4 regions of the Anoxybacillus sp. genome follow, and region 3 is predicted to be linked to each of the others. Evidence: predicted binding sites of a transcription regulator. Region 3 holds the regulator's gene; each other region holds the start of a gene.

Region 1 (5,984 bases), on a different contig from region 3:
AATATCAAAACGAAAATCCATATGTCTCACCTTTCCCTTTGAAAAAATTGCGTAACTGGAGACAGTTACGCAACTTTTACGTCCATGTTATTGCTGTTGTTGTAATGATTCAATATTCGGTTCTGTGCCAAACCACTTTTTATAAATTTCTGCATACGTGCCATTTTCAATGACTTTTTTCAACGCTTCGTCTACTTTTTGTTTGAGCTCGCTACCTTTCGGGAACATAAAACCGTAAAATTCGGATTCAAAATGATCTGGATCTTCAAACGCTACAATTTTAGCATCCGGATTATTTTTTACGTATTCGTTCGCTACCGCATTGTCCGTCACAACTGCTTCCACACCGCCATTTAATAAATCCATAATCGCAACGACCGTATTCTCAAACTTTTTAATGTTTTTATTCTCTTTTCCTAAAATTTTTTCAACTGCTTCTTGTCCAGTTGTACCATTTTGGACCCCGACTACTTTTCCTTGTAAATCTTTTGCGCTTTGAATTGAACTTCCTTCTTTCACAAGAATCATATGTGTTGATTCAAAGTAAGGAATAGAGAAGTCGTATGTTTTTTTCCGATCGTCGTTAATCGTAATGCCCGAAACAGCCATATCTGCTGTTTTCCCTTGAATAGCCGCAAACAATGGATCCCAGCCGATATTTTTTAATTCATATTCTAACCCTGCTTCTTCCATGACTGCTTTTAATAAGTCGACATCAAATCCGACAATTTCCCCTTTATCCATATATTCAAACGGGGCAAACGCTGCATCTGTTACAACGGTAATTTTCTTTTCTGTTGTTGCCGTTTTTTCTGTCGAACCGCCGCATCCGACAAGCGCAAACATAAGTGTAAAAACAAGTGTTGCAATCATTCCTTTTTTTATCATTGTTATTCCCCCTTACTATTTGCTGTAAAATAATAAATACTTGTGTATAAACATGTTATGCTCCTCATGTTTCACATATTATCAGCTTTTTTGTTTTTATGCAACAAATTTTATAAAAATAATTTTTGGAAAAATCTTTATTTTAAAAAATGTTTTCGTTCAATCTTTCACAAATTTTTCAACACTTTATTCTCCCGCGCGTGTAATAAAGTAGTATTCTTTATATAGGGGGTACTATTCCTTAATGATTGGGAGGAGATTATGATGGCGCTACTTACTGTGAATGAAGCGTTAACGGACGCATGGAGAACGTTTAAAGGTGATAAGTGGAAAAAAGAAATTGACGTTCGCGACTTTATTTTAAATAACGTAACCGTTTACACAGGGGATGAATCGTTTTTACAAGGTCCAACTGAAGCGACAAAAACACTTTGGGAACAAGTGATGGAACTTTCAAAACTTGAACGCGAAAAAGGCGGCGTTCTCGACATGGATACAGAAATTGTATCGACCATCACGTCGCACGGACCAGGCTATTTAAACAGGGAACTTGAAAAAGTTGTCGGTTTTCAAACAGATCAGCCATTTAAGCGAGCGCTCATGCCATTTGGGGGCATTCGCATGGCGGAGCAGGCGTGCGAAGCTTACGGATATGAAGTGAGCGATGACGTAAAGAAAATTTTTACTCAATATCGTAAAACGCATAACCAAGGCGTATTTGACGTGTATACGGACGAAATGAAAGCGGCACGTAAAGCCGGAATTATTACAGGACTCCCTGATGCATACGGACGCGGCCGCATTATCGGAGACTATCGCCGCGTTGCTTTATACGGCGTTGATCGTTTAATTGAAGAAAAGAAAAAAGACTTACGAAACACAGGTGCGCGTACAATGAGCGAAGACATTATTCGTCTCCGCGAAGAACTAGCAGAGCAAATTCGCGCCCTCCAAGAACTAAAAGAAATGGCTGCAAGCTACGGCTACGATATTTCAAAGCCGGCGCGTAACGCACATGAGGCGTTTCAATGGCTATACTTTGCTTACCTCGCTGCGATTAAAGAACAAAACGGTGCAGCAATGAGTTTAGGTCGCGTTTCTACGTTTTTAGATATTTATATCGAACGCGACTTGCAAGAAGGGACATTAACAGAAAAAGAAGCACAAGAGCTCGTTGACCATTTCGTTATGAAGTTGCGCCTCGTCAAATTCGCGCGAACACCAGAATATAATGAGCTATTTAGCGGCGACCCAACGTGGGTAACCGAGTCGATCGGCGGTGTCGCGATTGACGGCCGTCCGCTTGTGACGAAAAACTCGTTCCGCTTCTTGCATACGCTCGACAACTTAGGGCCTGCACCGGAACCAAACTTAACGGTGCTTTGGTCCACACAATTGCCAGAAGCGTTCAAAAAATATTGCGCGAAAATGTCGATTCAAACAAGTTCTATCCAATATGAAAATGACGATTTAATGCGCCCTGAGTTCGGCGATGACTACGGCATTGCGTGCTGCGTATCCGCCATGCGCATCGGCAAACAAATGCAATTTTTCGGCGCGCGCGCAAACCTTGCGAAAGCATTATTATATGCGATTAATGGCGGCGTAGATGAAAAATTAAAAGTGCAAATCGGTCCAGAATTTGCGCCAGTCACATCTGAATACTTAGATTACGATGAAGTGATGCGCAAGTTTGATAACGTCATGGAATGGCTTGCTGAATTGTATATTAATACATTAAATGTCATCCATTACATGCACGATAAATATTGTTATGAGCGCATTGAAATGGCGCTCCACGACACACATGTCATGCGCACAATGGCAACGGGAATCGCCGGCCTTTCTGTTGTCGCCGACTCATTAAGCGCAATGAAATATGCAAAAGTAAAAACGATTCGCGACGAAAACGGCTTAGCTGTCGACTTTGAAATTGAAGGCGACTTCCCGAAATACGGTAACAACGATGATCGTGTAGATTCGATTGCTGTCGATATTGTTGAGCGCTTTATGACAAAATTGCGCAAACATAAAACGTATCGCGATTCAAAACATACAACATCGATCTTAACAATCACGTCAAACGTCGTCTATGGGAAAAAGACAGGAAATACACCTGACGGCCGTCGCGCGGGCGAACCGTTTGCACCTGGCGCTAACCCATTGCACGGCCGCGACACAAAAGGTGCGCTTGCATCGTTAAGCTCTGTTGCAAAATTACCGTATGAATATGCATTAGATGGCATTTCAAACACGTTCTCAATCGTGCCAAAAGCGCTTGGTAAAGATGATGCAACACGCGTTCAAAACCTTGTGGCCATTTTAGACGGATATGCTAAAAAACGCGGTCACCATTTGAACGTCAACGTCTTTAACCGCGAAACGTTGCTCGATGCGATGGAGCACCCAGAAAAATATCCGCAGCTCACCATCCGCGTATCAGGCTATGCGGTGAACTTTATTAAATTAACACGCGAACAACAAATTGATGTCATTAATCGGACGTTCCATGAAACAATGTAATGAAAGCTCCCACACGATGTGGGAGCTTTCTACCTAGGAGGAAAACAACATGAACGGATTTATTCATTCGATCGAGTCATGCGGAACAGTGGATGGTCCCGGTATTCGCTACGTCATTTTTACACAAGGCTGTTTATTGCGCTGCCAATATTGCCATAACGCAGATACGTGGGACATCGGCAAAGGAAAACAAATGTCGGTCGAGGAAATTATTGCTGACGCTGAAACGTATTTGCCGTTTATGCAAGCATCCGGTGGTGGGATTACAGTAAGCGGTGGGGAACCGCTTTTACAAATCGACTTTTTAATTGAGTTATTTCGTCGCTGTAAACAGCTTGGTATTCATACAACGATCGATTCGTCTGGAGGATGTTACTCGACAGAAGCATCGTTCCAGCAAAAACTGAATGAATTGCTTCAATATACAGATTTAATTTTGCTTGATTTGAAACATATCGATGAAAAAAAACATCGTAAACTAACAGGAAAAACGAATGAACATATTTTAGCGTTTGCGCGCCTATTATCAGAGCGAAACGTACCCGTTTGGATTCGTCATGTGCTCGTTCCAACCGTCACAGACGATGAGGAAGATTTACGTCGCTTAGCTGCATTCATTCGCACGTTAGACAACGTCGAAAAGATTGAAGTGCTTCCATATCATCAACTCGGCGTATACAAATGGAAAGCACTTGGACTTACGTATCCGCTTGAAGGCATTCCAACGCCATCAGAACAACTTGTTGAAAAAGCAAAACAAATATTAGGAGCAAAATAAGCTGGTCGTCATGGACCAGCTTTTTGCATAAATTTTACTTTCAACTCATCCCATGCCAATTGCTCCGTCCGTTGTACGAGCCAGTCCGAAGATAAGGATGCCAAATGATCCCCGATACCGACGGAAAACATATTTGTTTGCTTAATCGCCTTCATCCCTGCCTCACCGTCTTCAACGGCAACACAAAAGCGCGGATCGACATAAAGATGTTTAGCGGCCGTTAAAAAGATTTCTGGATCGGGCTTCATGCGCGTAATTGTTTTTACGTCGACGATGACGTCAAAAAATGAACACACACCGAGCCGCTCAACAACTACACTTGCATTTGAACTTGACGATGCGAGCGCCATCGGGACACCGTCGCGCTGAATGTCGCGAAGGAGATCTATCATTCCCGGCAACACGTCACTTGGCGACAATTGCTCGATCAACTCACGATAATATTGACCGCGCCGGTCGCCAAGGGCTCGCTTTTCTTCTTCCGACCATTCACGCGCCTTTTCCCCAAGAAGCGCCTCAACCATCGCCTGTCTGCTCATACCTTGCAGCTTTTGATTGAGCTGTCGATCAAAGGGCACTCCGATTTCATCGGCGACGCGTTTTGTCGCGATATAGTACAGCTCAACCGTATCAGCAATGACGCCATCTAAATCAAAAATAACAGCTTTAATCATTGCGTCCCCCCATTTTACTTTCCACCATTTTTCTTAGTCGTGGGCTAAGTGAAAGCTTCATCCAATGTTCGTATATTTCTTTCTTTTCCGCTAACGACAGATGATAGCGCTCGTTCACCACTTGTTTCGCCCGCTTCGTCACATCGTAAAGAGAAATAGCTGCTGCAACGGAAATATTGAAACTTTGCACAAATCCATTCATCGGAATGACGAACTTTCCATCTGCCAAAGCAAGCGCCTCTTCTGATACGCCACGATGCTCATTTCCGAACAAAAGCACTGTCGGTTTCGCTACGTCAATTTGTTCAAGCGGAATTGTTCCTTCTCCTAAATAGCTCGCATATACTTGATAGCCGTTTTGTTGGAGATGGCGAATTGCCCGCTCAATCGATGAATGTTTATGCACGGTTAACCATTTGTCCGCATGTCGCGTCACCCATTTATTCGGTTCAAATGGAGCCGCTCCGATGACGACATGAACGTCTTGAATACCGAACGCTTCCGCTGAACGCAACACGGCTGCTTGATTGTGTGGGTCGTCTACCGCTTCCGTCAAAATGGTAATATACCTCGTCCGTTCGCTTAACACATCGTACATTCGCTTTAAGCGACTTGGCAAAATCATTTCCCAAAGCAAGCGATTGTCGTCAGTTAACAATCCTTCTTCTATACGTTGTACTAGCCATTGCTGTTCTTCCTCTTTTGCCATTCGCATGCGACAACCCTCCTACGCTTTAATGACATGTGCGGTTTTCCCATTTGTCAACTTTAATAAGTCTTGAACAGAAAGCTTCATTTGCATGCCAATTTTTCCTGCGCTCACAATGATTTGCTCGTGCGCAAGAGCTGATTCGTCAACATACGTATCGTACATTTTTTTCATCCCAATTGGTGAACAACCGCCGCGCACATACCCTGTCATTTTTTCAATGTCTGCCACAGGCAACATATGCACGCTTTTTTCTCCAACAACAGCCGCCGCTTTTTTTACATGCAACTCCGCTGCGACAGGGATGACGAACACGTAAAGTTGTCCGCTCGTCCCTTTTGTCACAAGCGTTTTATATACAATCTCTTCACGTTGTCCAATTTTTTTCGCAACCGATCTCCCATCAATTTGC
Region 2 (5,984 bases), on a different contig from region 3:
AGCCAGGGTATGCATCAATTTTTGCCGGAACGACGGCGCCAGAGCTTACATCGATCAAATCAACACCTTGCGCTTTCATTCGTTTAGCATAGTCAATGTAATCATTGACTGTTAACCCGTCTGGATGATAGTCGTGCGCAGAAATGCGCACAAATAGTGGACCGTCCCACACTTCTTTTATCGCTTCAATGACTTCGCCTAAAAAACGATAGCGATCTTCTCCACCGTATTCATCCGTTCGTTTGTTTGTAAGCGGCGATAAAAATTCGTTAATTAAGTAGCCGTGCGCAGCGTGAATTTCGATGACGTCAAAATTAGCTTCCTTTGCTCGCCGCGCCCCTTGCTGAAAGGCGTGAATCGTTTCTTCAATTTCCGTTTTTGTCATTTCTTTTGGTGTGCGCATGTTGTCATCAAACGGAATAGGGGAAGGAGCAATGATTTCCCCAGAAACGGTCGCTTTCCGTCCGGCATGTGCAAGCTGAATGCCAATTTTGGCTCCTTGTTCATGAACGAGCGTCGTGAGCGTATGCAATCCACTTATATGGTCGTCGCTCCAAATGCCTAAATCGCGTGCCGAAATTCTCCCTTGTGGTGTAACTGCCGTCGCCTCGACAATAATAAGTCCGACTTGCCCGACAGCCCGCGTTGCATAATGAATGAGATGCCAGTTGTGTACCGTTCCGTCTTCGAGATCACACGCATACATGCACATCGGCGACATGACGATGCGGTTTTTCAATGTGACGTCTCGTATCGTATATGGCGAAAAAAGCATACAACATCCCTCCGATCGTATTGTTTACAAAAATCATATCACGTACTGTTGGAAAAGAAAAACAATTTGCCTTATTGAACGGAGGAAAGAAGTGCTTCACCGAGCTCTTTTGATCGTTCAGTTGCTCGTTTAATGCAAGCAATCATTGCTTCTTGATAGCGGTATTGCTCGAGCACGCCGATGCCTGCTTCAGTCGTCCCCCCTGGGCTTGTGACTTCTTTTCGTAAAATGGAAGGATGTTTGTTCGACGCTTTTAACATATGGGCGGCACCGATAATCGTTTGTAAAATGAGCTCTTTCGCAATATCGTGATCAAGCCCGATTTCATCGGCCGCTTTTTCCATTGCCTCCACTAAGTAATACACGTAAGCAGGTCCGCTACCAGATAACCCTGTCACAGCATGCAAGTGCTTTTCATCAACAATCGTCACAATTCCGACCGTTTCAAATAACGTTTTTGCGATGCGCATATGTTCGTCCGTTGCGTATGCCCCTTGCGCTAATGCTGTGGCGGATTGTCCGATGGCTGCGGATGTATTCGGCATGGCGCGAATGACCGGGATTTGTTTCCCGATTAGCGATGTAATTGTATCCGTCGTCACTCCTGCAAGCAATGAAATAATCAGCTGTTGTTCACAAAAAGCATGTGCGATTGGCGTAAGACTTTCCGCAACATCTTTTGGCTTCATGGCTAAAATGATAATATCGGCTTCTTTTACCGCTTGTTCTTTATTCGTTTCCGTTCGCACCCCATACGTTTGTTGCATATACGTGAGTCGTTCCATGCGCGAGCGATTCGTTACGATCATTTGCTTTGGTTCATATAGCGTTTGTATAACTCCTGAAATAAGCGCTTCTGCCATCGATCCTGCTCCGAGAAACGTGATCGTCATTTTTTTATCCTCCTTATCCCCAAAATAAAAAGACCTTTCGTCCGGTAAAGGACGGAAAGGTCTTTTATTTCCGCGGTACCACCTTTGTTGGCACAAGTTGTGCCCACCTTTTGTGCCGGTATCGTCGGCAAGACGGTTAGGTTTGCCTAACAGCTCATAGGGTAGGTTCCATGATAAAGAGGGTAATGAAACCTTTCAGCCTACGGGTTTCACTCTCTTGTTACCATTTATCATGTACTGGCCCTATTCATCGCTTCGCACATATATGATTTGCTTGCAATTATGCATGAAAAACGAGCGTGTTGTCAATAGGTTTCGTCTAATTACTTTCTGAATTTTTTAATAAATAAATTAAAAATAAATGACAAATAGAAAAAATAGGTGTAAACTGATAAACAGACGAGACGGAAAATTATGATGATATAATGAAGGAGCTAGAACGATGGAACAGTTGCATCGCATTGTCGTTCCAACGCCATTTGCCGTTGGAGATGTGAACATGTATATTCTTGAAGGAGAACGATTAACGCTCGTTGATGCTGGGGTGAAAACGGAGGAAGCATGGAACGTTTTCGTTCGTGAATTGCAGAACATCGGCTACCAACCGACAGATATTGAACAAGTCATCATTACGCACCACCATCCAGATCACGTCGGTTTGCTTGATTATTTGCCGCCGTCACTTCCTGTTATCGGGCATCGCAAAGCTGCGCCTTGGATTGCGAAAGATGCTGCTTTTTTTTCGTGGCACCAACAATATTTCGAACAATTTTTAATCGAGTGTGGCGTTGGTGAAGAGGGTGTGATGAAACTAGGAAACTTTCGGCGTTCTCTTCGCTTTTCGTGCGAGCGCTCGCTCACACAAGAAGTGAAAGAAGGGGATGTGATCGAAGGATGGATGGTTATCGAAACGCCAGGTCATGCGCAAAGTCATATTGTATTATATCGTGAATCGGACGGTCTGATGATCGGAGGAGATCATTTGCTAGCAGCGATTTCATCCAATCCGCTGTTAGAACCTCCTGCGATTGGTGAAAAGGAACGACCGAAGCCACTTTTGCAATATAATGATTCATTAAAAAAACTACTCCAGTACGACATTACAACCATTGTTACGGGACATGGGGAAGATGTGACAGATGTCGCACCGCTTATTGACAAGCGGCTTGAAAAACAAAAAGAACGTGCACAGTACGTGTGGCAACTGTTGAATGAAAAGCCGATGACGGTATTTGACGTATGCCGGGCGCTTTTCCCGACTGTATATGAGCGAGAGTTTTTGTTGACGATGTCTGAAACGATTGGCCAACTGGACTATTTAGAGGCGATAGGTGCAGTGAAAAAAGAAAAAGATGATCAAATATATATGTACGAAGCGGTGAGATCATGAAACTGAAAGGGAAATACGTTGTTATTACAGGAACATCGAGCGGCATCGGTGAACAAATCGCATACGAAGTAGCGAAACGCGGAGGAATACCTGTATTGCTCGCACGTTCAAAAGAAAAGTTAGCGCAAATTGCGCAACAGATTGAACAAACGTACAGTATTTCTTGCCTATATGAGCAATTAGATGTTAGTAACGTAAAAGAAGTAGACGATGTATTTGATCGCTTGCTCACCTCGATCGATGTCCATATTCTTGTCAATAATGCTGGTTTCGGCGTATTTCGATACGTTGAACAGATTGATCTTTCGGAAGCGAAGCAAATGTTTGATGTCAATGTGCTCGGATTGATCGCTTGTACGAAAAAAGTGTATGCGCATATGATGGAAAAACGATCGGGTCATATTATTAATATCGCATCCCAAGCAGGAAAAATTGCCACGCCGAAATCGAGCGTATATGCGGCGACAAAACATGCTGTGCTCGGATTTACAAATAGTTTACGAATGGAAGCATCAATGTATGGCATTTATGTGACGGCTGTAAACCCTGGACCAATCGAAACGAACTTTTTTACCGTTGCTGATACGTCTGGGGAATATGTAAAGAACGTAAAGCGATGGATGCTCCGCCCGGAATTTGTCGCAAAGCGCATCGTTGATGTGATGCTTACCCCTACGCGCGAAGTGAACTTGCCGTTTTGGATGCATATGGGAAGCCGTATATATCAACTATTTCCATCGCTCATTGAAAAAGTGGGCAAACAAGCATTTTTAAAAAAGTAAGAGAGGTTGAAATGATGAACGTGACATTGACAAAACGAGCGATTGAACATCTTCGTCGTGTTCAAGGAAATAAACATGTGAAACTCATATACGATACAGATGGTTGCGGATGTGCCGTAAATGGAGTGCCTGTTTTGTTGCTCATCGATGAACTAGATGAGCATGATGTAGCGATCGAAACAAACGATGTGCCCATTTGGATGGAAAAACATCAGCTCATTTTTTTCGATGATCAAATGACGCTTGACGTTGTCGATGGAGCAGGGTGTTTTCAATTAAAAAGTCCAAATCAAATATTGAATCCGCGCATGTCACTGGTTGAGCGCTAAAAAATAAAAAAGCCCGGAATAAAAGCCGGGCTTATTCGTTTTTCGGCGCGCGAACGACCGATTGAAATTTTCCTTTATGGGCTGCATCACAAAACGGCATGTTTTGTGAGAGCCCACAACGACAGAGAGAAAACGTTTCTTTTGTTTCAAACTTGTTTCCTTCCATGTCAATTAATTCGACATCGCCGGTTACACGAAATGAACCATTATCCATCACTTTAATTTGTACTTTCGTCATTTTTCCACCTCCTTGTATACCTTATATCGTATATACTATCTTATTTCATATTGGAAATGCAAGGACGTACATGTTTGTCTGAATGGTGACAAGATAGCTACATTATACTTTTTGTGATAAATATCACATGATCCCTCTCCACCTTTTTGTACAATGGGAAGTAGTGATTGAATCGGAGGGATCAAAATGCGTGATTTTCATCAAAATCCATTTATCGTTATATGGGAGTTGACGCGAGCGTGTCAACTCAACTGTCTTCATTGTCGGGCAGAAGCGCAATATCATCGTGACCCATGTGAATTAACGTTTGAAGAGGGAAAACAACTTATTGATGACATTTATGAGATGGATCAACCTCTTCTCGTGTTCACAGGTGGCGATCCACTGATGCGTCCAGATGTGTACGACATTGCTAAATATGCGATTGATAAAGGACTTCGTGTATCGATGACGCCAAGCGCCACACCAAACGTAACGAAGGAAGCGATCCGAAAAGCAAAAGAAGTAGGGCTTGCCCGTTGGGCGTTTAGTCTAGATGGGCCAAATGCCCAAATTCATGATCACTTTCGTGGCACATCCGGTTCGTTTGACTTAACAATGAAAGCGATTCAATATTTACACGAGCTTGACATTCCAATTCAAATTAATACGGTTATTTCTCGTTATAATGTTCATGTTCTTGATGAAATGGTGCAACTTGTTGAAAAGCTTGGATGTGTGCTTTGGAGCGTATTTTTTCTCGTACCGACAGGCAGGGGGAAAGAGACGGATATGATTTCACCCGTTGAGCATGAAAAAGTGTTTCGTTGGCTTTATGAAACGAGTAAACGTGTACCGTTCGATATTAAAACGACTGCAGGACAACATTATCGACGCGTTGTATTGCAACAAAAAATGCGAGAGCAACAAATTGATCAAGCTATTCGCTATGAAGACGTGCTAATGAAAGGGATGACTGGGCAAGTAGATGGTTTAGGGCGCGCCCCAAAAGGAGTAAACGATGGTAATGGCTTTGTATTTATTTCCTATATCGGTGACGTATATCCGAGCGGATTGTTGCCTGTAAAAGCAGGAAATGTACGCGAACAACCACTATCGCACATTTATCGCCACTCGCCAATTTTCAAGCAGTTAAGAAATCCAGATGGATATAAAGGAAAATGTGGTGTATGTGAATTTCGCTATGTTTGTGGTGGATCGCGTTCGAGAGCGTATGCGGTGACAGGCGATTACTTAGCGAGTGAGCCATATTGTATTTACATTCCGAAAGCGTGGCGTCAAAAAGAAAAGGTCGGCGAATAGCTGACCTTTTCCTACATATTCATGTGATGTGTTTGTCCGGTTCCTAAGGATGGGTCCAACATACCAAAAATCATTGCGATATGAGCAACAATTAAAAAAATGCCGACGAATATAGCGTGCACTTTTAATCTTTTTTCTTCGTTCCAATTTCGTCCAATAACATGTAAATCTAATAAACTTAATCCAAAGAGTGGAATAACTCCTAATAAGTAAAATGTCACAGCGATCACGTCAATCCACCCTCTCCATTCCCCATTCATTGTGAGTGGAATGAC
Region 3 (5,984 bases):
TCATAGACAGGAAAAGCAAAAAATATTCAGCTCACTTTATGATGTGGCTGAATAGTTACAGAATTTCATTAGAAATGCAATAAACAATAAATTCACCTAATATAATTTCATAATTCCTTATGTTCGTTTTTGTTGTGTTTTTGAATTTCCGATCTTCCAAAAAATCTTGATATGCAAATTTGAGCAACAAAAAAGAACTACCTCCTTTAAGGAAGTAGCCCTTACGATTGAATATATTTGTTTCTGCGACTAGTTCTCTTTTATATTACATCATGCCGCCCATGTCAGGCATGCCAGGTGTGTTTTTGTTTTCTTCTGGTTTATCAGCAACAACCGCTTCTGTTGTTAAGAACATAGCCGCAACAGATGCTGCGTTTTGAAGCGCAGAACGAGTAACTTTTGTTGGGTCAACAATACCCGCTTCGATCATGTCAACCCACTCGCCAGTTGCTGCGTTGAAGCCAACGCCAGGTTTTTCTGTTTTTAAGCGCTCTACGATGACAGAGCCTTCTAAACCAGCGTTTTGTGCGATTTGACGAACTGGCTCTTCGATCGCACGAAGAACGATTTTCACACCAGTTGCTTCGTCGCCTTCCGCTTCAATAGCCGCAACTTTGCTGTATACGTTCATTAACGCTGTACCACCGCCGGCAACGATACCTTCTTCAACTGCCGCACGTGTTGCGTTCAATGCGTCTTCAATGCGTAATTTGCGCTCTTTCAATTCAGTTTCTGTTGCAGCACCAACTTTGATTACCGCAACGCCACCAGCTAATTTCGCTAAGCGCTCTTGTAATTTTTCACGGTCAAATTCAGAAGTTGTTTCTTCTAATTGTGCACGAATTTGGTTGATGCGTGCTTGAATGTCTTCGGCACGACCAGCGCCATCAACGATTGTTGTATGTTCTTTTGTTACAACAACTTTCGCTGCACGACCAAGTGAAGCAATTGATGTTGATTTTAACTCGCGACCTAACTCTTCTGTGATAACTTCGCCACCTGTTAAGATCGCGATATCTTGAAGCATCGCTTTGCGACGATCACCGAAGCCAGGCGCTTTAACTGCAACAGCTGTGAATGTACCACGAAGTTTGTTTACAACTAATGTTGCAAGCGCTTCGCCTTCTACATCTTCAGCAATGATTAACAATGGCTTACCTTGTTGAACAACTTGCTCTAATACAGGAAGAAGTTCTTGAATACTTGAAACTTTTTTATCTGTAATTAAGATGTATGGATTTTCCAATACAGCTTCCATTTTATCAGAGTCTGTAATCATGTATGGAGATACATAACCACGGTCAAATTGCATACCTTCCACAACATCTAATTCTGTTGTGAAACCTTTAGACTCTTCTAATGTAATGACGCCGTCTTTACCAACGCGCTCCATCGCTTCTGCGATAAGTTGACCAACTTCTTCGTCAGCCGCAGAAATCGCTGCAACTTGAGCGATTGAGTCTTTGCCTTCAATTGGTTTAGAGATTGCTTTTAATTCTTCTACTGCAACAGCAACAGCTTTTTCAATACCTTTGCGAATACCCATTGGGTTCGCACCAGCTGTTACGTTTTTCAATCCTTCACGAATCATCGCTTGCGCTAATACAGTCGCTGTTGTTGTACCGTCACCAGCAACATCGTTTGTTTTGCTTGCTACTTCCGCAACAAGCTTCGCACCCATATTTTCAAACGGATCTTCTAATTCGATTTCTTTTGCGATTGTTACACCGTCATTTGTAATTAATGGAGAACCAAATTTTTTCTCTAATACAACGTTACGACCTTTTGGACCTAATGTTACTTTTACTGCATCAGCCAATTTATCTACACCGCGTAACATCGCACGACGAGCTTCTTCGCTGAATTTAATTTCTTTTGCCATACATCTTACCCCCTTGATGATAATTTTTGTTAAGTATTTTTGTATGCTTTATATGTTATCAGGCGAACGATTAACCAATCACAGCTAAAATGTCGCTTTCACGTAAGATTAAGTATTCTTTTCCATCATATTTCACTTCTGTACCCGCATATTTTGAGAAGATGATGCGGTCACCAACGCTTACTTCTGGAGCTACGCGCTCACCATTGTCAAGAACGCGACCTGAACCAACTGCAACAACTTTTCCTTCTTGTGGTTTTTCTTTCGCTGTGTCTGGTAAAACAATTCCGCTCGCTGTTTTTTCTTCAGTTTGAATTAATTCAATGACAATACGATCACCTAGTGGCTTCAACACGGCAAACGACCTCCTTAATTAGATTTTCGTTCCGTTATTAGCACTCATTCTTATTGAGTGCTAACACACTTATTATATTAATGAACTTTTTTCAATTTTGCAAGTAGGAAGTTAAAAATTTTTCATTAAATGATTCCCTCTTTCATTATGTCTTTCCTTTCGAAATTCATACAAAAAATATGATAAAATGAAAAAGTATTCAATTTGGAAAGCGGAGGACGATCATTCGCGCAGCTAAGAAAGCAGACGCTTAGAAAATGCTCGTCTAAAGCTAGACAATTTGCACGAGAAGGGGTTGAACATGTGAAAAAGCAATATTGGTATGTCATCATTACATACGTCGCTATGCAACTATCGAGTTTAGTCGGCGTTCCTTTACTTGCGCATAGCGGATTTATCAACGCATCAAATAAAGATATAGCTATATCGATCGCCTCGGGATACTGGGCTGTCATTAGTTTTTCCCTCGCGCTTCTCTTCGTTCTCTATTTTATGAGGGAAGACATGGCGTACTCGTATGACCGTCACCGCGCGTCAATGGGAACGTCAATCTTTTGGTCAATTGGGGGCTTTTTGCTCGCTCTTTTTGCTCAAGGCATCGCAGCAAATATTGAGATGCACGTATTTGGCGTCGAGATGGGGTCCGAAAATACGAGACGCATTGTTGAGATGGTGAAGCTAACACCAGCGCTTATGCTCGTCACTTCGATCGTCGGACCGATTTTAGAAGAAATCATTTTTCGAAAAATTATTTTTGGAACGCTGTATCAAAAATATAACTTTTTCTTATCAGCAACTGTCAGTTCCCTTTTATTTGCTGTCGTTCATTTAGAGTTTGAACATTTGCTTCTTTATGCAACGATGGGATTTGTATTTGCTTTCTTATATGTGAAAACAAAGCGTATTCTCGTCCCTATTGCAGCACATGTACTGATGAATACATTTGTCGTTGCTATTCAAACGTTATTTGCTGAAGAAATTGAAAAGATAATGAAAGAAGCAGAACAAATGCAATTCGTGATTTGGAGGCTGTTTTCATGAAGTCTGAGCCGTTGTTTTACTTTTTGATGGGCATTTTATTCACTTATTTTGCTGTTGATAGTGCTGACGATGGCATTTGGGACGTCACAACGATGCTATTTATTCTTATTGCTACATTAGATTTTGGCACCGCTATTCGTTCTTTATTGAAAAAAACCTCCCGCTCGTAAATGGGAGGTTTACTCATTTCCGTAATGTTTTAAAAAGTAAACAAGTGACTGCAATTCGACCGCTAAATCAATATGATGAACACGAATGTGTTCAGGTACATGCAGACGAGCAGGCGTGAAGTTTAAAATCCCTTTAATGCCTTTTTGGACAAGCCGATCGGTAATCGGTTGGGCAACTTGGGCTGGAACGGTTAAAATGGCTACCGTAATCCCACCTAGTTTTTCTTCCAATTCATCTAAATGATAAACAGGCACTCCTCCTACTTCCGTTCCTACTTTATCTGGATCTACATCGAATGCCATCACAATTTTCGTATTATTGTTTTTGCTAAAATTGTAATTTAAAAATGCCGTACCTAAATTACCAACACCGAACAACGCTACTTCTGTCGTTTCATCTTGATCCAACGTTTTTCTGAAAAACGACAGCAAATAATTTACATTATAACCGTATCCTTTTTTTCCAAGCGCACCAAAGTATGAAAAATCACGGCGAATCGTTGCTGAATCGACTTTTACGGCTTCACTTAACTCCGCTGAAGATACACGCTGCTTTCCTGATGCATGCAAGTTTTTCAAAAAACGATAATACAACGGTAGTCGCTTTGCGGTCGCCTGCGGAATTTTTGGTTGTTCATTATTCACGAGTCAATCCCCCACATTTCCTTTCACAAATAGTTAGCGCTTTCATTTTTCTCTCCTATACGTCTGAAAAGTTCTCCCCACTTTTAAACTATACACTATTTTTTTCATTCTGTCTTTCCTTTGTACCCTTTATTATTATTTTTGTCAAATTTGTTATTCGCACACTAGTGTTGCCGAACATCAAGAAAGTACGTTACACTATCAAAAGAAGATTGAGGTGAAAAATGATGATCATTTTACAAGTAAATCAACTATCCAAATCATATGGGGCGGAACAAGTTTTATCAGACATTAAGCTTGAAATACAAGAAAAAGACCGTATCGCGTTAGTTGGAAGAAATGGGGCGGGGAAATCTACACTATTAAAAATCATTGCTGGCCAGCTGTCGTACGACGCAGGTGAAATCATAAAGCCGAAACATGTGACAATCGGCTACTTAGATCAATATACAGGCTTGCAAGCACATCGTTCCATTTGGGAAGAGATGCTCGATGTTTTTGCACCGCTTCAACAGATGGAAAAACAACTACGCGAGCTAGAACAACAAATGAGCGTACACGACGCTGACTATGGACGTCTACTCGAACAATACGATCGGTTACAAACGGAATTTAAAGAAAAAGGCGGATATCAATATGAGGCAGATATTCGCTCTGTCCTCCACGGCCTTCGCTTTTCCCAGTATGATTATACGACAAAAGTATCGACATTAAGTGGTGGACAACGGACGAGACTAGCACTTGGGAAATTACTCCTTTCTAAACCGGATTTACTTATATTAGACGAACCGACAAACCACTTAGATATGGAAACGTTGCAATGGCTTGAACAATATTTAAAAAATTATAGCGGTGCCATTCTTATCGTCTCCCATGACCGCTACTTTCTTGACCAAATCGTAACACAAGTGTACGAATTGGCGCGCACAAAAATAAAAAAATATGTCGGCAACTATACAAGCTACTTACAACAACGCGCAGAACAGTTTGAACAACAAGTAAAACGATACGAAAAACAACAAGAAGAAATCGCAAAACTAAAAGATTTTATTCAACGAAATATCGCGCGTGCTTCAACAACAAAGCGCGCACAAAGTCGTAGAAAGCAATTAGAAAAAATAAATATAATTGAAAAACCACTCGGTGATGAGAAATCAGCATCGTTTCGTTTCGAGATCGAACGGCCAAGCGGAAACGACGTACTAGCAGCCACCGATATAGCGATTGGTTACGATCGCATTATTGCAAAAAATCTTTCATTCCGCGTCACTCGTGGTGATAGTATCGCATTAATTGGACCGAACGGCATCGGGAAATCGACTCTTTTAAAAACGATCATTAAACAACTCCCTGCAAAACAAGGAGAGCTCCGTTACGGAACAAACGTACAAATTGGCTATTATGATCAAGAACAAGCACAATTAACGTCGAATAAACGTGTCATTGATGAGTTATGGGATGAAGATCCATTAAAAACGGAAAAAGAAATTCGAACTATTCTAGGAAATTTCTTATTTTCCGGCGATGATGTATTGAAGCCTGTTCAGACGTTGAGCGGTGGAGAGAAAGCTCGGCTCGCTCTCGCCAAACTGATGATGAAAAAAGCAAATGTATTAGTGTTGGACGAACCGACAAACCATTTAGATTTAGATAGCAAAGAAGTGCTCGAACAAGCGCTTATTGAATACCCTGGAACCATTATATTCGTTTCCCACGACCGCTATTTTATTAACAGACTAGCAACAAAAATATATGAGTTATCCACAGATGGTCTTGTTGAATATTTAGGAGACTATGATTATTACGTGGCAAAAAAAGCGGAGCTGATTGAGCTCGGACAAATGAATCAAAAAGCTACAACAGACGAGCCCTTGTCACCAAAACGTTCGTA
Region 4 (5,984 bases), on a different contig from region 3:
ACATATAATTCCCAATCGTCAACTGGAGGATACATCATCACATATATGTTAATGACATGAAGCTGGCGGCGAAACTGTTTCCTTCGCCATTCATCGACAGCAATAAGCGCACGTTGTATATCGCGTTTTAACGATATGCCCCAATCGATGTCCGCGCGAACGAGGCGAACGAGGGGCGCTTTTCGCTCGCGCGTGGACTGTAGCCAAGCTTCTCTTTCGTCAGACGACAAATAGACGATTTCATGATCTGCTTTTAAAAGTTGGAACATCATTTGCCAATATACAAAATCAAAGCGAATGCTCAACCTTCCCTCTCCCTTCGCTATTATACCCCTCTTTTACCATACTCTTTTACAAAGCGCAACTATTTGTACTTTTGTAAAAATAATGTGGGCATAAGGCGATGGCGAATGAACGGAATAGACATCCCCCATTGCACAAGCCGCTTTCGAACAGATTCCCGTTTCAATACTTCATTCAGTAACCGATAGCGAAACCGATAAAGAACTAGTACGGCAAGTAAGGTGAAAATCCATGTTCTCCCATTCAATATGATCAACCTCCTCGTTTTTACCGTTCCCTTTTCAAAACGAAATTATAAAAAGGTTGCCTCATGATGAGACAACCTATTGTAATCCAACACGCTTCATAACATCTTTTAATACAGTTGCTGAATGAGTAAATTTTTCCTTTTCTGTCTCATTCAATTGCAATTCGACAACTTCGCGAATGCCGTTGCGATTGACGATCGCAGGTACACCAATGTATATATCGCTTTGTCCGTATTGACCTTCTAAATAAGCGGATACGGTAAGAACGCTATTTTCATTTTGTAAAATCGCTTTTGTCAAACGAACGAGACCCATAGCAATTCCATAATATGTCGCACCTTTTCGCTCAATAATTTGATATGCTGCGTCACGCACATTCACAAAAATTTGATCTAAATCTTCTTGTTTATATTCAGTTTTCTCTTTCATCATATCAGCAATGGGGCGGCACCCGATAAATGCATGACTCCAAACCGGCAACTCTGTATCTCCATGCTCACCAATAATATAAGCATGCACATTGCGTGTATCGACATGGAAATATTCACCTAACAAATAACGAAAGCGAGCTGTATCTAAAATCGTACCTGAACCGATAACGCGCTCTTTTGGTAAACCTGAAAATTTCCATGTAGCATATGTCAAAATATCAACAGGGTTTGTCGCAACGAGAAAAATACCATCGAATCCACTCGCCATCACTTGATCAATAATATTCTTGAAAATTTTCGTATTTTTCTCCACCAAATCTAGTCTTGTTTCCCCCGGCTTTTGATTTGCTCCAGCTGTTAACACAACGAGATCTGCATCTTTGCAGTCTTCATAATTTCCAAACCAAATTTTCGTTGGCGACGGAGCAAACGGCATGCCGTGGTTTAAGTCCATCGCATCTCCTTCTGATTTTTCTTTATTGATATCAATAAGTACTAGTTCTTCTGTTACCCCTTGGTTTAAAAGTGCGAACGCATAACTTGAACCGACAAAACCTGTCCCGACTAAGACGACACGATTCACTTGATTAGACATTGTTCTTCCACCTTTCGTTTATGTTATTTTACAATATGTGCATTGTTTATCTGTTTCACACTTACATTGTACACTGTTTCACAAAGTTTATAAGGCATGAATTATTAACATTTTGTTAATTTTTTCACCTGTATGATATGAAAACGCTTATACTGTTTTGTTATTCGCTTTCACAAACGATAATTCCTTCATTCGTAATGACGATTTGAACAGGAATGTCATGTGTTTCGACCGGTAGGGTAGAAACAATTTGACAGTCGTACGAGAGAGAGACGGTATCGTTAGAAAAGTCTACTAAATATCGGTCGTAATATCCTCCTCCGTAGCCAAGCCGATACCCTCGGCGAACGAAAGCGAGCCCCGGAACAAATAACAGTTGTATATCGTGCTTTTGCACTTCTTGCGTTTTTTCCACAATCGGTTCATATAAATCAAAAAAAGAGCGTTCTGTTTGTTGAAACGAGCAAATTTCTCGAAATATCATTTGTTTCGTCCGCACGTCGCATTTTGGAATCGCAACTTTCTTTCCCTCTTGCCATGCCCGTTCAATAATGGCCATTGTATCCACTTCGGTTTGCCGCGATATCGTTATGCCAATTACATGTGCTTTTTTCCAACTATGTTGCTGAAATAGTATGTCGTGAATGATTGTTTCTTTTTTCTTACGCTCTTCTTTTGTCATATGTAAAATACGTTGTTTCATCTGCTGTCGCAATAATTTCTTATCCATTATCCTTCCCCCTCTTTCATAAAAAAATAAGCAACAGGAGAAAGTTCCTGCTGCTTACTTCGTTTCACGATGAAGCGTTGCTTTTTTGTCTCGTGGGCAATATTTTTTCAATTCAAGACGCTCCGTATTGTTGCGCTTGTTTTTTGTTGAAATATAGTTGCGTTCGCCGCATTCTGTGCATGCTAACGTAATATTTACACGCATCGTTCTTTCCCTCCAAACAAAAGTATTATAATCACACCTTTCCATCATATCATTTTTTTTAAACAAATTCCATATGAATTTTATACGTTTTGATATTGCCGAATTTTCTTTATATAGTATTTCGTATATTCTTTTGCCTTTTGAGCATTTGCCGCTTGTGAATAAATGGTCAACGTCGGTTCATCAAGCTTCGGTAAAATTAACGTCCATGCCCCGTCTTCGTGATATACTTTCATTCCATCTGTAAAATCAACCCGCTTGTCGCTTGCGTCTTCTAGCAACTTGCGCATCACAGCAGCACGTTCATTCCATGAGCAATACACATGACGACACGATAAATGGATCGTCGGAATGGACGACAAAATGGCGCGGAGGGAGCAACGTTCAATCACTAACAAGTGCAACAGTTGTATGCACGCATATAATCCATCAAAATAAAAATGAAACGGTTCATGATGATGGGCAAAAAGAAAGTCTCGTCTCGTATCTTTGACATAAATTATCTCGCCATGTAAACGTTCTGCTAGCGTATGCAAAACGGACGGCGCCCAAGAAGGAACTGCTACTTTTTTCGTTTCACTAAACAAAAGGGATACTAATACATGTAAAGCGATGACTTCTTCATTTGTTAAAGCCATTCCTCGCCCGTCAAAAACTCGAAAACGTTCTCCAAAATGATCAAACGCAATTCCAAAATGGGCTTGTGTCTTTTGTATTTCGTCCCTCATGTACTCCTCATCTTGATCTGCTGTCCAAATTACTTCAATAGCGAACGACTGAAGCGTATGTTCAATCACTTCTCGTAACAAAGGGGAACTACACACAACCACTTTCCATTGATCTAATGAGGAAAAAGAAACCCATTGCCGCAATGCGTGAACGTACATATCATCGTCTTCTTTTTGTTCGATTGCTTTACCGATATAAGTCATTGACATATAACGAGTTTGTTCATATCCCATTTGCTGTTCAATCGCTTGCTCCTCTTTTCGAGCGATGGGATAGCCGTATTCATCGTATATGTCAATTGTTACTTCATCATGTTCATTTGTAGCGATAAATATGCCTCCTTGATAACGCTTATTCGAGATGATATACCGAAAAGCAGGCAAATATGCTCCGTCATATACATTTGTGTACATACCATACATGTGCAAACATTGGGCAAATAACGTGCTAATCGTTTCAGAAAGCGGATGATCGTCAAAACCGATTAATATACAGCTTTCCTTTTTATATAAGTTGCTATATGCTGATGCAAGCTGCACAATGAGTGACGGCTGCACATCAGCTGCCCGTATTTTCATTCCCCGCTCACTAAACGATGCTTTCATCTGTCGTTCTTTCCATACGATCGCCTCCTTTACCCTCGTTTTTTCAGCAATCGTTTTATTCGGCCAAATTTTTGCTGAAGGTTGTACTTTTACCTTATTTTCTAATTTACACTTCGTTCCAATGACCGCGTAATCAAATATTTCATTTTTTTTACCGATGTACACATCGTTCGCCACGATCGCCCCTCGCAATTCACTTTGCTGATCTACATACACGTCCGACCAAACGATCGAGCGTTTTAGCGACGCATACTTTCCAATGAATGAACCGGCACCAATGACTGTGTAAGGACCAATCAAGGCATGTTGGTCAATACATACATCATCCCCAATAACAATCGGTCCCTCCAACTTTGCCCCTGGCGCAATCTCAACCCGCTCACCAATCCATACTCCAGGCGCAATTTCCCTATAATGCGGTGAAACGAAATGACGATTCATGAAGTCGATATGTGTTTGATGGTATTGTTCAATGACACCAATATCAGACCAATACCCATCTGCTTGCCATCCGTATATCGGATATCCGTTTTGAATGAGATGTGGAAAAATATGTTGACTGAAATCGTAAGGTGGGTGTTCTGGCATATGATCAAAGATGGTTGGATGACAAATGTAAATGCCTGTATTCACTAAATCGCTACATACTTCATTCCATTTTGGTTTTTCCACAAAATGAACTATTTTTCCGTGTCGATCTGTTACAATTCCACCGTATGAAAGAGGAATAGCTTCGTGGTGCATAAGAACGGTAGCTATTGCTTGTTTGGAGAAATGAAAGTCTAGCGCTTGTTGCAGATCAATTGTTGTAATTGTATCTGCGCTGATCACAACGAACGTATCGTCTAAAAAAGATTGCGCATGTTTCACGCTTCCTGCCGTTCCAAGTGGTATGTCATCTTCAAAATAATGAAGCCGCACACCGAACCGCCGCCCGTCACCAAAATAGCGAACAATCTCGTCACTTAAATATTGAACGGTTACAGCAATATTTGTAATTCCGTATCGTTTTAACCATTCAATACTATACTGCATCACTGGTTTGTTCATAATCGGCACGAGCGGTTTCGGAACATGGCAAGTTAAAGGGCGTAGTCGCGTTCCTCTTCCCCCCGCCATAATGACCGCTTTCACAACGTATCCCCCCCAAGTGAAAGCACACTTTTTTCCATCATATCATGACAATCATATTCGGACAATATACGAAAATTGTCGATTTTACGTAAAAATGATGCATGACAACTACATTCCTATGTATAATAAAATGGGGTGAAAAGCATGATCGAATATACATTTGTTGGCCTTGTTTCTTTTGCTGCTTTACTGTTACTTATTTCTTTTTTCCAAAAAGACAGCACGAAAGAAGTAGAAGAACAAGTAGAACAACTGACATTGTCCACCATGCAACAATTATATGAGATCAAAAAACGAGTTAAAGCGATAGAAGAGGAATTGCTGATTGGGAGCGAGCCGTTTTCAAACGAACAACAAATATGGAACTTATATAAGCAAGGGTGGACAAAAGAACAAATTGCTCGGAAACTGAATATGCCGATCGATGAAGTGAGCATAACGATCGCGAGGAATGAACGATGAGAAAAACAACACGTGCATTTGCGGCTGGCATATTGTTTGCTACAACTATGTTGGCTATCGTTTATAACATGTATGTCGACGATAAACACATAACGAAACAACAATATGAGCAGCTTATGGCTGAACGAAACAAGCTGGCTGCTGAGCTAGAAAAACGAAAAACAGAAAAAAGAAACACGACATCCTCTCCAAAACAAACGTACATTTATACGTTAACGATCGAAAAAGGGGAAACGAGTCGAGACATTGCTAAACGCCTTGAGCAAGCTCGCATTATTGATAATGCACAATCCTTTTTAACATACCTTGATACGCATCAGTTGACACGCGCTGTGCGCCCCGGAACATACGTCATTACAAGCGATATGTCGTATGAACAAATTGCACACCAAATAACAAAATAAGGATGTCCACGCACGTACGTGGGCATCCTTTTTATTTAGTCATTTAAGTCATAATGTTTCCCTTTTACTAAATAAAACACGTTTTCAGCGATGTTTGTTGCATGATCAGCAATGCGCTCGATGTAGCGAGCAGTAAAAG

The links. Region 3 encodes Rex, which represses fermentation and respiration genes when NADH is low (regulators of the CRP and FNR family bind a similar motif). Its sites were predicted from a motif close to TTGTGAAATATTTCACAA; they were not measured.
Region 1: pflB (formate C-acetyltransferase) is a predicted target of Rex. The motif match lies at 1,044-1,061, and genes of this name have one in related genera.
Region 2: V7Z64_RS10610 (TIGR04053 family radical SAM/SPASM domain-containing protein) is a predicted target of Rex. The motif match lies at 4,519-4,536, and genes of this name have one in related genera.
Region 4: V7Z64_RS02120 (L-lactate dehydrogenase) is a predicted target of Rex. The motif match lies at 1,644-1,661, and genes of this name have one in related genera.

The regions. Positions count from the first base shown of each region.
Region 1 covers NZ_DAITON010000048.1:2,249-8,232, reverse strand. Annotated here, with positions in the region: gene V7Z64_RS06635 (amino acid ABC transporter permease) at 1-21, opposite strand, end outside; gene V7Z64_RS06630 (basic amino acid ABC transporter substrate-binding protein) at 88-888, opposite strand; gene pflB (formate C-acetyltransferase) at 1,153-3,411, shown strand; gene pflA (pyruvate formate-lyase-activating protein) at 3,461-4,189, shown strand; gene pgmB (beta-phosphoglucomutase) at 4,198-4,863, opposite strand; gene V7Z64_RS06610 (TrmH family RNA methyltransferase) at 4,856-5,572, opposite strand; gene ybaK (Cys-tRNA(Pro) deacylase) at 5,591-5,984, opposite strand, start outside.
Region 2 covers NZ_DAITON010000117.1:731-6,714, forward strand. Annotated here, with positions in the region: gene namA (NADPH dehydrogenase NamA) at 1-775, opposite strand, end outside; gene proI (pyrroline-5-carboxylate reductase ProI) at 847-1,668, opposite strand; T-box leader at 1,713-1,928, opposite strand; gene V7Z64_RS10590 (MBL fold metallo-hydrolase) at 2,111-3,058, shown strand; gene V7Z64_RS10595 (SDR family NAD(P)-dependent oxidoreductase) at 3,055-3,840, shown strand; gene V7Z64_RS10600 (iron-sulfur cluster biosynthesis family protein) at 3,855-4,169, shown strand; gene V7Z64_RS10605 (CDGSH iron-sulfur domain-containing protein) at 4,201-4,407, opposite strand; gene V7Z64_RS10610 (TIGR04053 family radical SAM/SPASM domain-containing protein) at 4,594-5,709, shown strand; gene V7Z64_RS10615 (DUF6803 family protein) at 5,721-5,984, opposite strand, start outside.
Region 3 covers NZ_DAITON010000119.1:526-6,509, forward strand. Annotated here, with positions in the region: gene groL (chaperonin GroEL) at 266-1,882, opposite strand; gene groES (co-chaperone GroES) at 1,953-2,237, opposite strand; gene V7Z64_RS10685 (CPBP family intramembrane glutamic endopeptidase) at 2,541-3,278, shown strand; gene V7Z64_RS10690 (YdiK family protein) at 3,275-3,448, shown strand; gene V7Z64_RS10695 (redox-sensing transcriptional repressor Rex) at 3,458-4,093, opposite strand; gene V7Z64_RS10700 (ABC-F family ATP-binding cassette domain-containing protein) at 4,321-5,984, shown strand, end outside.
Region 4 covers NZ_DAITON010000010.1:23-6,006, forward strand. Annotated here, with positions in the region: partial or broken gene V7Z64_RS02110 (rhomboid family intramembrane serine protease) at 1-305, opposite strand, end outside; gene V7Z64_RS02115 (hypothetical protein) at 365-550, opposite strand; gene V7Z64_RS02120 (L-lactate dehydrogenase) at 627-1,577, opposite strand; gene V7Z64_RS02125 (5-formyltetrahydrofolate cyclo-ligase) at 1,738-2,307, opposite strand; gene rpmG (50S ribosomal protein L33) at 2,362-2,511, opposite strand; gene V7Z64_RS02135 (sugar phosphate nucleotidyltransferase) at 2,592-4,979, opposite strand; gene V7Z64_RS02140 (hypothetical protein) at 5,124-5,441, shown strand; gene V7Z64_RS02145 (endolytic transglycosylase MltG) at 5,438-5,845, shown strand; gene phoU (phosphate signaling complex protein PhoU) at 5,881-5,984, opposite strand, start outside.